DNA from 2 places in the Hydrogenophaga soli genome. Region 1 is predicted to be linked to the other one. Evidence: riboswitches for the same ligand, from Rfam matches in the RefSeq annotation. Region 1 holds a riboswitch; the other holds the start of a gene.
The links. A riboswitch is a leader RNA that binds a small molecule or an ion and turns the genes downstream of it on or off. The one in region 1 is predicted to bind thiamine pyrophosphate.

Region 1 (6,129 bases):
CGGTGCGGCAACCAGCGGTGTTGGGCAGCAGCCGGGCCCCGCTGGCGCGGATCAGCGCATAAAAGTCGCCCGGTCCGGCGGCGGGGGTGCCGGGTTGGCCGTGGGCCAGTTGGCGCTTCAGGCCCACCGTCACCACCTGTGTGCCCGAGGCGGCTATGGCCTGTTGCAACACGGCGGGCGAGGGGTAGCCCGCGGTGCCCAGGAAAAAGCGGCTGGTCAGCGACACGCCACCGATGTTCAGTGCGCTCATGGCTTCAGCCTCCGACGATGGGTTGGAAGGTGGTCACGCTGTCGCCCGCGTGCAGGCGGTGGTCGGCCCGTCGGTCGCGGGGGACAAACTGGCCGTTGACGGCGGTGGCCACCGCGTCGGGGGGCACGCCCAGCGCGGCCAGCAGGTCGGCCAGGGTATCGGGGACGGTGGCGGGGGATGCAGCGGCCTCGCTGGTCACAGGCCAGGGTTCGCCGTTGAGGGTCAGGGGTGGGGTGGGCATGGGCAGCGTGGTCTGAATGGGTTGTGGCGGCGGTTGGGGTCAGCGTGCGGGCAGGGCTGCGAGTTCGGCCAGGGCCTGTTGCACCAGGGCGGGGGCAATCAGCCAGCCGTGGCGGAACAGGCCGTTGATGCGGCTGAGCCCGGGCTGGGTGTGCAGCAGGGGCAGGTTGTCGGGCAGGGCAGGGCGCAGGTTGGCCTCGCTGTGGACGATGCGGGCTTCCGCCAGGCCGGGCAGCACGCTGTGCGCGGCGCTCAGCAGCTCCAGCGTGCTGCGCACCGACACGGGTGAGCGGTCTTCACTCTCGATTTCGGTGGCCCCCACCACGATCAGGTCGCCTGGACGAGGCACCACATACACCCGCCAGCGTGGGTGCAGCAGCCGCACCGGGCGGTGCAGCACCACGCCGGGGGCGTGCAGCCAGAACACCTCGCCGCGCACACCGCGCACCTGCGCCGTGGGGGAGGGGGCGTCGCCGGGGCCGGAGGTGTTTTCCCGTGCGCCCACGCCGCGCACGTCAAACACATGGTCGAACCGATGCACCCCCTGGGCGGTGTGCAATTGGCGGGCTTGGGCCGACACCACGCGGCCCGCCTCGCCGCCATGGAAGTCTGCCCCGTGCGCCTGCGCCCAGGCCCCCAGCGCCGTCAGGGCCTGCACGGTGTGGATGTGGCCCTCGTGCGGCAGCAGCCAGCCGTGGGCAGGGCCGTGGATGTCCGGCTCCATTGCTCTCAATTCAGTAGCTGTCAGCGCTTTCAATGAAAGCGGTAGAGGCGATTTTTTCTCTAAAACCGACAGCGTGCGCTGGGCGGCCCCTTCGTCGCCCCGGTGGGCCAGCAGCAGGCTGCCGGCATGGGTCAATGCCACCTCGTGTCCGGCCTGGCGCAGCGTGGCCACGAGGGCGGGCCAGCGTTCCAGGCTGTCCAGCCCCAGCCGGTACACGGCCTCGTTGGCGCACTCCAGCTCGGCCGTGGGGCTGAGCATGCCCGCCGCCGTCCAGGCGGCGGCGCGGGCCGGGTCGCCACCCGCGGGGGCCTGGGTGAGGCTGGGGGCGGGGTCGAACAGGCTGACGCGGTGGCCTTGTTGCAGCAGTTCAAACGCCAGCAGGCGGCCCAGAAGGCCCGCGCCGGCCACGCCGAAGTGCTGGAATTTCATGCTTTGCCTTCGGGCTGGATGGGGATGTACAGGTCGCCGCCGCGCTCGCGGAACTGGCTGGCCTTGGCTTGCATGCCCTGGGCCAGGGCGTCGGCTTCGCTCAGGCCTTGCTGGGCGGCGTAGTCGCGCACTTCTTGGGTGATTTTCATGCTGCAGAACTTGGGGCCGCACATGGAGCAGAAGTGGGCGGTCTTGGCGCTGTCCTTGGGCAGGGTTTCGTCGTGGAATTCGCGGGCGGTGTCGGGGTCCAGGCCCAGGTTGAACTGGTCTTCCCAGCGGAACTCGAACCGCGCCTGGCTGATGGCTTCGTCCCGCGCCCGGGCGCTGGGGTGGCCCTTGGCCACATCGGCGGCGTGGGCGGCAATCTTGTAGGCGATCAGCCCGGCCTTCACGTCGTCGCGGTTGGGCAGGCCCAGGTGCTCCTTGGGCGTGACGTAACACAGCATGGCCGTGCCCATCCAGCCGATCATGGCCGCGCCGATGGCACTGGCAATGTGGTCGTGCCCGGGGGCGATGTCGATGGTCAGCGGGCCCAGGGTGTAGAACGGCGCTTCGTGGCAGTGGCGCAGCTGCTCGTCCATGTTGGCCTGGATGAGGTGCATGGGCACGTGGCCGGGGCCTTCGATCATGGTCTGCACGTCGTGCTTCCAGGCCACCTGGGTCAGCTCGCCCAGGGTGTGCAGCTCGGCAAACTGGGCTTCGTCGTTGGCGTCGGCCCCGCTGCCGGGGCGCAGGCCGTCGCCCAGGCTGAAGGACACGTCGTAGGCCTTCATGATGTCGCAGATGTCTTCGAAGTGCTCGTACAGAAAGCTCTCGCGGTGGTGGGCGATGCACCACTTGGCCATGATGCTGCCGCCGCGGCTGACGATGCCGGTGCGCCGCCGCGCCGTCAGCGGCACGTGGGCCAGGCGCAGTCCGGCGTGGATGGTGAAGTAATCCACACCCTGCTCGGCCTGTTCGATGAGGGTGTCGCGGAAGATGGCCCAGGTGAGGTCTTCGGCCACGCCGCCCACCTTTTCCAGCGCCTGGTAGATGGGCACGGTGCCGATGGGCACGGGGCTGTTGCGCACGATCCAGTCGCGGGTGGTGTGGATGTTCTTGCCGGTGGACAGGTCCATCACGTTGTCGGCCCCCCAGCGGATGGCCCACACCAGTTTTTCCACCTCTTCTTCAATGCTGCTGGTCACGGCCGAGTTGCCGATGTTGGCGTTGACCTTGACGCGGAAGTTGCGCCCGATGGCGCTGGGCTCCAGCTCGGTGTGGTTGATGTTGGCGGGGATGATGGCGCGGCCCCGGGCCACTTCGTCACGCACAAATTCAGGCGTCATCACCCGGGGCAGCAGTGCGCCCATGGGGTTGCCTTGCAGGCGCTGGTGGCGGCTGGGGTCGCCGTCGGCGTTGTTCAGGTAGGTGTCGGTCCAGGCGGCGGCGCGGGCGTTTTCGCGGATGGCCACGTATTCCATCTCGGGGGTGACGATGCCCTTGCGGGCGTAGTGCATCTGGGTCACGTTGGCACCGGATTTGGCCCGGCGCGGGGCGCGTTGCAGCGCGGCGGCTTCGGCCCGCAGCTGTTCGATGCGTTGCACCTCGGGATCGGTGCTGTCGCCACCACGGCGGTGGCCGTCGTCCAGGGCTTGGGCAGCGCGGCCCTCGTAGGTTTCGGTGTCGGCGCGGGCGTCGAGCCAGGGGCCGCGCAGGTCGGGCAGGCCGCGGCGCACGTCGATGGTGGCGCTGGGGTCGGTGTAGGGGCCGCTGGTGTCGTACAGGCTGACGGTGTCGCCGTTGGTCAGACGCACTTCGCGCAGGGGCACGCGGATGCCGGGGTGGATGCGCCCCGCTTCGTGCACCTTGGTGGAGGCGGGAAAGGGCTCACGGGTGAGCGACAGCAGCTGGGCGAGTTTGTCGGGGGCGTTCATGCGGGCATCCTTTGCGGTGGGGCAGCCGGGGTGGCAGGGTGCTCCGAAAGGATGGGCAGATCCGCACCCCATGAACGGGGGGTGGTGCGCCACCCCGGTGGGGGCAACGCGCGGATCGGGCTCTTCTTACGCCGGTACGAACCGGTTCAAGTTCACGGGTTTGGGTCTGACCATCTCAGCAACTGGGGCCGGTGCGGGTGGCACGCGGCGGGTTGCACCCCGGAGCGGGCGGGATTGTAGCGCCGGGACGGTCCTTACGTCCCCGACTGGGGCTGCGAGGGGCTTGCTGGGGTTTGGATGGCCGCTGTTGGGGAATGGGCAAACAAGTGTTCAAGCTTGGAACCCACAAACCAAATGAGCGCAGCCGGGAGAACCCACAAGAACACGGTGGTCAGCAGATAGAGACCCGTCATGTGCCCATAAGCGCGACTGATGGCAAACATGACGAACGCCAGCAAGAGTTCAAAAACCACAATCAAGAATGAGTTCCCATGCTCGCGCAAGTGCCGATACGACTCGACGATGCTGGTTTTCTCCGCGTTGCGCTGCAGGGTGAGTGTTTTGTAGAAATCGAAGTTCTTTTGGGCTCCGTCTTTGCGAAGCAGTGACACCACGTCATGCCACTGCACAAGCATCACCATCGAGCCGATGCCAATGGCCAATTTCAGCAACCATTGCGTGTTTGTCTCCACAGATGTCGGTTGGGGGAACACACATACTGCAATCGCTGATGCCAGTGTCAAGACAAGCAACCTGAGTGTCCTGTCTTTCGAGGGGAGCTCAACGAACATCTGATGACGTGCGGCATGAAAAACCAGGATTGGTGCACTGGCCAAGTAGCAGTACGCAAGGCCGTAGACACCCAGCAAAACCAAGGTGGCGCTGTCCAGTGTGGGGTTAGTTTCCTTGCCTGCTTGGAACAGCATTGGAGCCAATGTTGGGCTGAGCTTGCACAACATGAAAACGATGACTGCGCCCACAACGGTGCCCATACCGTAGCGCACGACATAGAACTCCCACCAACGGGATGTGGCGTCGCTGGCTGAAGACATGTCGTTCCTCCCAAAGTAAAGCCAAAATTGGATGATAGGGCACGTTTTTACGGGCTTTCCGACTCGTCTGGAGCTGACCGAGTCGCTGTTGATCGAAGACCCGGAACACGCCCTGACCACGCTCAACGGGCTCAAGGCCATGGGGGTGCGCCTGTCCATCGACGACTTTGGCACCGGGTACTCCAGCCTGGCCTACCTCAAGCGCTTCAAGGTGGATCGGCTCAAGATCGACCAGTCGTTTGTCCGCGATTTGCGGGACAACCCGGACGATGCCGTCATCGTGCAGGCCATCATCCAGATGGCGCATTCTCTGGGCTTGGTCACCATTGCCGAGGGGGTGGAGGACGAAAACACCAGCCAGCAGCTGCGTGATTTGGGCTGTGACGAGGCCCAAGGCTACTTCTGGGGCCGCCCGATGGATGTCAAGCAGGTTGATGAATACCTGCTTAAAGCCTCTTCGGCGTAAAGTGCCCCGCAGTGATCGGAACAGAACAAAGGGCTTCTTCAGGAGACGACAACCATGAACGTTCAGAACATCACGATTTCCGCCCGGCTCAAACTGAGTTTTGGGGCCATGGTGGCGCTGTTGCTGGTGCTGGTGGCCAGCGCCACCTTGCAGATGCAGGGTTTGCGAGCGGCCTCGCTGGACCTGTCGGACAACTGGATGCCCAGCATTCAGCACCTGAGCACGATGAACACCAAGGCCAGCGACTTCCGTTTGACGGAGTTTCAGCATGTGCTCAACACCGATGACAAAGCCATGAGCCAGATCGAGGCCAAGCTGAATGCAGAGTTGGCTGACTTCAATCAGCAACGCAACGCCTACGTCTCGTTGATTTCCAGCCCCGAGGAAAAAGCAATTTGGGACAGTTTCGAGGCCGAATGGAAGCGTTACCTCGAAATCCACGGCAAGGTGGTCGAGCTTTCCCGCCAGAACAAGAATGACGAGGCCAAGGCCTTGCTGGAAGGTGAGGCGGCCAAGGTGTTCCACCACGCGGGGGAATTGCTGCAGAAGGACGTGGACGAGAACGTCAAGGGCGGGGCGGCATCCAGCAAAAGCGCGGGCCGGACCTACCAGACCGCGTTGACCGTCATGGGGGGCGTGACCCTGGTGGCCGTGGTGCTGGCACTGGTCATGGCGACATGGATCATCCGCTCCATCAGTGCGCCGTTGGAACAGGCCGTCAACGTGGCCGAGCGCGTGGCCGAGGGCGACCTGACGGTGAGCATCCAGGCCAACCGGGGGGATGAAATGGGCACCCTGCTGCGGGCCATGGAGAAGATGACCCGCAACCTCACTGGCATCGTGGCCACGGTGCGCGGCGCCAGCGACTCCATTGCCACGGGGTCTGATCAGATTGCCACCGGCAACGCCGATCTCAGCCAGCGCACCGAAGAACAGGCCTCGTCACTGGAGGAAACCGCGGCCACCATGGAAGAGCTGGGTTCCACCGTCAAGCAAAACGCCCAGAATGCCCGTCAGGCCGATCAACTGGCCCAGCAAGCATCCACGGTGGC
Region 2 (6,129 bases), on a different contig from region 1:
CTGGCTTCCAGCTTTCCCAAGGCATTGCCCACCATCTTTGGGGCGGCTGAGAAGTTCTCCGAAACCGTCAAGGCGCTGTCGGGCGGCAAATTTGAGGTGTCTGTGCACGCCGGTGGCGAGCTGATGCCCCCCTTTGGTGTGGTGGACGCCCTGCAAGCCGACACCGTGGAGATGGCGCAGACCGCGTCTTACTACTTCACCGGCAAGGACCCCATTTTTGCGTTTGGCTGTGCCGTGCCCTTTGGCCTGACCGCCCGCCACATGGACGCCTGGATGGAACACGGCAACGGCCGCAAGCTGCTGGACGAGTTTTATGCCAAGTACAACATCGTCTCCATGAGCTGCGGCAATACCGGCACCCAGATGGGCGGCTGGTACCGCAAGCCCATCAAGACCGTGGCCGACCTCAAGGGCCTGAAGATGCGCATGGGCGGCGGCCTGTTCGGCGAGGCCATGGCCAAGCTGGGTGTGGTGGCCCAGAACATGCCCGCGGGCGAGGTGTACCAGGCGCTGGAAAAAGGCACCTTGGACGCCACCGAGTTCGTGGGGCCGTTTGACGACGAGAAGCTGGGCTTCCACAAGGTGGCCCCGTTCTACCACTACCCCGGTTGGTGGGAGGGTGGCGCCGAGCTGGAGTTCTTCATCAACAAGAAGGCGTTTGACGCCTTGTCGGCAGAGAACAAGGCCATCGTCCGCGCCGCGGGTGCTGTGGCGGCCCGTGACATGACCGCCAAATACGACGCCCAAAACCCCGCCGCCCTCAAGCGCCTGGTGGCCGCAGGCACCAAGCTGACCGCCTTCACCAAAGAGGTGATGGACGCTGGCTTCAACGCCTCGATGGAGGTGTTTGCCGCCCACGAGGCCAAGTCACCCGAGTTCAAGAAGATCCACCAGGACATGCGTGCATTCCAGCGGGAGCAAATCCTGTGGAACCGCTTCTCGGAGTGGCGCTACGACAGCTACATCAGCAACGCCAAGATCTGACTTCTGAATTCATAGCAAACTATCTAGGCATTTAAAGCGGTAGGTGCCAAAAATATTCTTAACTTTTGCCCCATCATGGCCCGTGTGCGGGGGCGGGCCATGGGCACTCACCGCCGCGTCAGTGCACCCAGGGCCAAGGTCAGGGCCAGGCTGGGCAGGGCCGAGCCGAACTGCGGGGCCCAGGTGGCCAGGCCATGGAAGACCGCAATGCCCACCACCCAGATGACCACCGCCGTGGCGTCCACCTTGCGGGAGGCGCTTGCGCTGTCCAGGGCGGCGAGTTTCCAGCCCAGGCGGCCCAGGATCACGCCGAACAGCGGCACGAACACCGAGCTGAGCATCAGCAGGAAGGGCTCCAGGCTGTGCATGGGCAGCACGCAGGCCAGCGCCGTGCACAGCAAGGCCCCGCCCACCCCCCACTGCCGCAGGCTCCAGCGCGGCAGCATGGAGTTGGCCGACACGGCGGCGGAGTAGGCATCGCCATAGGCGTTGTCCAGCTCGTCCAGCAGGATCAGGCCCAGCGCCAGCAGGCCGCCTTGGGCCAGCAACAGGGCGGTCAGCAACTCGGTGCCGGGGGCCGACACGCGGGCCACCAGCACGCCCAGCGCGTAACACCAGATGTTGGCCAGCGTGTAGCCCAGCCAGGTGCCGCGCAAGGTGGACCCGCCCGAGCGGCCATGGCGCGCATAGTCGGCCACCAGCGGCAGCCACGACACGGGCATGGCCATCACCAGGTCGATGGCCGAGGGGAAGCCCATGCTGCCGTCGCCCGGGGCGTCCATGAAGGCCTGCCAGCCTTGGGCCTGGGCCACGCCCACAAAGTGCCAGGTCAGCCACAGCAGCGAGCCGATCACCAGCGGCAGCCCGATGCGGCTGACAAAGCGGCGCACCAGCGTGAGCATGGAGCCGGTCATCAGCAGCGTCAGCACGCCGCCCCACAGCAGCGTGGCCACCAGCAGCGGCACCTCGGTGCCAGTGACCTGCTTGACGATGGCCTGCATGCCTTCGCGCATGACCACCAGTTCGAACGTGGTCCAGCCCACCAGCTGCACGATGTTGAGCAGCACAGGCAAATGCCCGAACGCGCTGCCGTACACCCGGTGCATCAGGCCCGCGCTGGACAGGCCGGTGTCGCAACCCACCCGGGCGGTCCAGGCCAGCAGGCCCGAGCCCAGCACCGAGCCGATGACGATGGCCCACAGCGCATCGCGCGTGCCCACGGCGGGCACCAGGTAAGCGCCCACCTGCATCACCAGCAGGCCCACGCCCAGGCTGAACCACAGCGAGGCATGAGACCAGCCAGAAAACACCCGCTGGTCGGCGGGCACGGGTTGCAAGGCAACGGAGGGGGAGTGGTTCTGAGGCATGGGTTCAGGCATTGGAAGAGGGCAGGGGGATGGTTTGCATGGCCACGGGTGCGGCGCTGTGGTTCAGCGGGCCGCTGCCTTTGCCGGTGCGCACCGGGGCACCGGCCTGCAGGGCCTGGCGCACATAGGCATGGGCCAGCCGGACGGCTTGCGGCAGCTCATGCCCCAGCGCCAGGTGGGCGGCAATGGCCGAGGAGAGGGTGCACCCCGTGCCGTGGGTGTTGGCGGTGGCAATGCGCGGGGCATGCAGCCAGAAGCTTTGGCCGGGTGCCTCGCCTTCAGCGGTCTGGAACAGGTCGCTGACCTGGTCGCCCGCCAGGTGCCCGCCTTTGACGAGCACGGCCCGGGCACCCCGGGCCAGCAGCTCGTGGGCGGCGGCCTGCATGTCGGCCTCGGTGGACAGCGTGCGCCCCACCAGAAAGCCTGCTTCGTCCAGGTTGGGGGTGACCAGCACCGCGCGCGGGAACAGCTGCTGCACCAGGGCCTGCACGGCGTCCTGGGCGATCAGCACCGCGCCGCTGGTGGCGATCATCACCGGGTCCAGCACCACCTGGGCCAGCCGGTGGTGGTCGATGGCCTGGGCCACGGTGTGCACGATGTCGGGGGCGTGCAGCATGCCGATCTTCACGGCGTCGGTGCCGATGTCTTCCACCACGGCGTCGATCTGGTCGCGCAGCATCTGGGGCGGCACGCCGTGGATGGCGCGCACGCCGGTGGTGTTCTGGGCCGTGAGGGCGGTGATGGCGGTCATGCCAAAGCAGCCCAGGGCGGCAAAGGTTTTCAGGTCGGCCTGGATGCCGGCACCACCGCCGCTGTCCGATCCGGCGATGGACAGCACACGCGGGTAGCGGTGGGTGAAGGGGGGCGGGGTCATGGGGTGTCCTTGAACGGGGACGCAAAGTGGGCTGCACAGAGCGCCGCCAGTTCAGCCGCGGCGGCCTGCGGGTCGGGGGCCGAGCAGAGGGCGCTGACCACGGCCAGGCCGTCGGCCCCGTGGCGCAACACCGCGGTGGCATTGCCCGCGTGGATGCCGCCAATGGCCACCAGTGGCAGGGCGGTGGCGGTGCGCACCTGGCGCAGCCCGTCCAGCCCCCAGGGGGTGTGGGTGTCGGTCTTGGTGGGGGTGGCAAACACCGGGCTCACGCCCAGGCAGTCCACGGGCAGGCGGGCGGCGCGGGCCACGTCGGCCGGGGTTTCCACCGACCAGCCGATGAAGACCTGTGGCGGCAGCAGGCGGCGGGCGTCTTCCACGTCCATGTCGCTCTGGCCCAGGTGCACGCCGTCGGCGTTGCAGGCCAGGGCCACGTCCACCCGGTCGTTGATGACCAGGGGCACCCCCAGCGGGCCCAGCAGCGCCTTCAGGGCGCGTGCGCGGGCCACAAAGTCGCGGGTGGGCAGGTGTTTTTCGCGCAGTTGCACACAGGTGGCCCCGCCGCGCACGGCGGCGTGCACCACCTGTTCCAGCGGGCGTCCGAGGGTGAGGCCGTGGTCGGTCACCAAATACACGCGCAACGCCCGGCGCAGGGCGGGCGGGGTCCAGGCGGTCATGGGGTGTTCAGGCCAGGGGGACCGTGTTCAGGCGCACACGGGACAGGAACTCTTCCTGGGTGAGCAGTTGCAGCCCGTCGATCAGCAGCGCGGCCATGGTGCCCACGCCGCGGCCCTGGGCCTGGGCCTGTTCGGCGGCCAGTTCACCGGCCACGCTCATCAGCGCGGCGGCGGCCAGGGTGGCGCGCCAGGCGTCGGGCTGCACGGCGCAGAACGCGCCCACCAGGGCGGTGAGCGAGCAGCCCACGCCGGTGATGCGGGTCATCCACACATGGCCGTTGTGCAGCGTGGCGTGACGTCCGGCGGCGTCCAGGATGTGGTCGGTCTCACCACTCACACACACCGTGCCCCCGGTGCGCTCGGCCAGGGCGCGGGCGGCTCCCAGGGCGTCGCTGGCGGCGGCGCTGCTGTCCACCCCTTTGGTCTGGATGGCGGCCCCGGCGGTGCTCATGATTTCCGAGCCATTGCCCCGGATCACTGTGGGTGTGCCCGCGGTCAGCAGGGCCTCCAGCGTCTGGTTGCGGTAGGGCGTGGCCCCCGCGCCCACCGGGTCCAGCACCACGGGAATGCCCCGGGCGTTGGCGGTCTGGAGGGCCAGCGTCATGCTCTGCACCCAATACGGGTCCAGCGTGCCGATGTTGAGCGCCAGCGACTGGGCAATGCCCGCCATGGCCGCCACTTCCTCATGGGCATGGGCCATCACGGGCGAGGCCCCGGCGGCCAGCAGCACGTTGGCGTTGAACGCCATGACCACGAAGTTGGTGATGCTGTGCACCAGGGGGGCTTGGGCGCGGACCGCTTCGATGTCGGTCCACAGGTCGTTGGCGGAGACGGAACAGGGTTGGGACTGGGCCATTGCGTGCTTTCAAGACGGAATGGCAGGGGGCAGGACGTGGCCGTGCGCCGACGGGGCCGGGTCGGCAATGGGCTGGTCAGCTTCCCTGCGCGAGGATTACCTCAATCAGGTTCAAAGGGACTTTCTCAGTCGGCCTCCGGTCTGGGACCGGGGTCAACACCCCCAGCGGTGCACGGCGGCGGGCCGTGCGCGACGGATTGTAATGAGGCCGGGCGCGGCGCGGGTGGCCGTGGGGGTGATCAACCCACGGCCAGAAAGGCCTCAATGGCCGCGTCGTCGTAGCCCAGTTCGCGCAGCACCTCGGCGGTGTGTTCGCCCAACTTCGGGGGCGACAGGCGCACGCCGGGGCGCTGGCCGTCCAGCGTCAGCGGCATCAGCACCACCTGAGACGGGCGGCCATCGGGCAGGGTGATGGGGGCCAGGCCGCCCGTGGCCTGTAGGTGCGGGTCGTCGAACAGCTCGTGGGGCTGGGTGATGGGCGCAAAAGGCAGACCGTGCTGTTCGAACACGCTGGCGATGTGGGCGGCGCTGAAGGAGGCCATGCGCTCGCGCAGCAGCGGCATCATCCAGGCGCGGGCGCGCACGCGGTCGTTGTTGGTTTGCAGTTGCGGGTCGCTGTGCAGGTCGTCAAACCCGAAGGCCTGGCAGAACACGTCCCAGGCCGCGTTGCTGACCACGGCCAGGAAGATCTGTTCGCCATCCTTCACCTGGAACACGTCGTAGATGGCCCAGGCCGAAATGCGTGCCGGCATGGGGGCTGCGGGTTGGCCGGTGACGGCGTACTGCATCATGTGCTGCGCCACCAGGAACACGTTGTTTTCGAACAGGGCGCTTTGCACCTCCTGGCCCAGGCCGGTCTTGTCGCGCTGGGCCAGTGCCGCCATGGCGCCCAGCGCCCCGAACAGGCCGCCCATGATGTCGTTCACGCTGGTGCCCGCCCGCAGCGGGTCGCCAGGGCGGCCGGTCATGTAGGCCAGGCCGCCCATCATCTGCACCACCTCGTCCAGCGCGGTGCGGTGCTCGTAGGGGCCGGGCAGAAAACCCTTGTGGCTGACGTAGATCAGCCGCGGGTTGAGGGCCTTGAGCGTGGCGTGGTCCAGCCCCAGCTTGGCCATGGTGCCGGGCTTGAAGTTCTCGCTCACCACGTCGGCGGTGGCGATCAGGCGCAGCGCGGCCTCCTTGCCCTGTGGGGTTTGTAGGTCCAGCGCCACGCTTTTCTTGTTGCGGTTGAACATGGGGAAGAAGCCCGCGCCCGAACCCAGCAGCTCGCGCGTGGCGTCACCATGCCGTCCGTGGCCCACCGGCTCGACCTTGATGACCTCGGCCCCCAGGTCGGCCAGCACCATGCCGCAGGTGGGGCCCATGACCATGTGG

Region 2: linked by a shared signal. The riboswitch ahead of thiM (hydroxyethylthiazole kinase) and the one ahead of thiC (phosphomethylpyrimidine synthase ThiC) in region 1 are both predicted to bind thiamine pyrophosphate.

What each region holds. Positions count from the first base shown of each region.
Region 1 covers NZ_BAAHAK010000003.1:96,633-102,761, reverse strand. Annotated here, with positions in the region: gene ACYVB7_RS06310 (thiazole synthase) at 1-250, opposite strand, end outside; gene thiS (sulfur carrier protein ThiS) at 255-491, opposite strand; gene ACYVB7_RS06300 (glycine oxidase ThiO) at 531-1,643, opposite strand; gene thiC (phosphomethylpyrimidine synthase ThiC) at 1,640-3,559, opposite strand; TPP riboswitch at 3,666-3,791, opposite strand; gene ACYVB7_RS06290 (hypothetical protein) at 3,814-4,611, opposite strand; gene ACYVB7_RS06285 (EAL domain-containing protein) at 4,643-5,077, shown strand; gene ACYVB7_RS06280 (methyl-accepting chemotaxis protein) at 5,132-6,129, shown strand, end outside.
Region 2 covers NZ_BAAHAK010000005.1:265,493-271,621, reverse strand. Annotated here, with positions in the region: gene ACYVB7_RS11450 (TRAP transporter substrate-binding protein) at 1-984, shown strand, start outside; gene ACYVB7_RS11445 (purine-cytosine permease family protein) at 1,092-2,351, opposite strand; gene thiD (bifunctional hydroxymethylpyrimidine kinase/phosphomethylpyrimidine kinase) at 2,356-3,225, opposite strand; gene thiE (thiamine phosphate synthase) at 3,222-3,899, opposite strand; gene thiM (hydroxyethylthiazole kinase) at 3,907-4,755, opposite strand; TPP riboswitch at 4,821-4,929, opposite strand; gene ACYVB7_RS11425 (CaiB/BaiF CoA transferase family protein) at 4,995-6,129, opposite strand, start outside.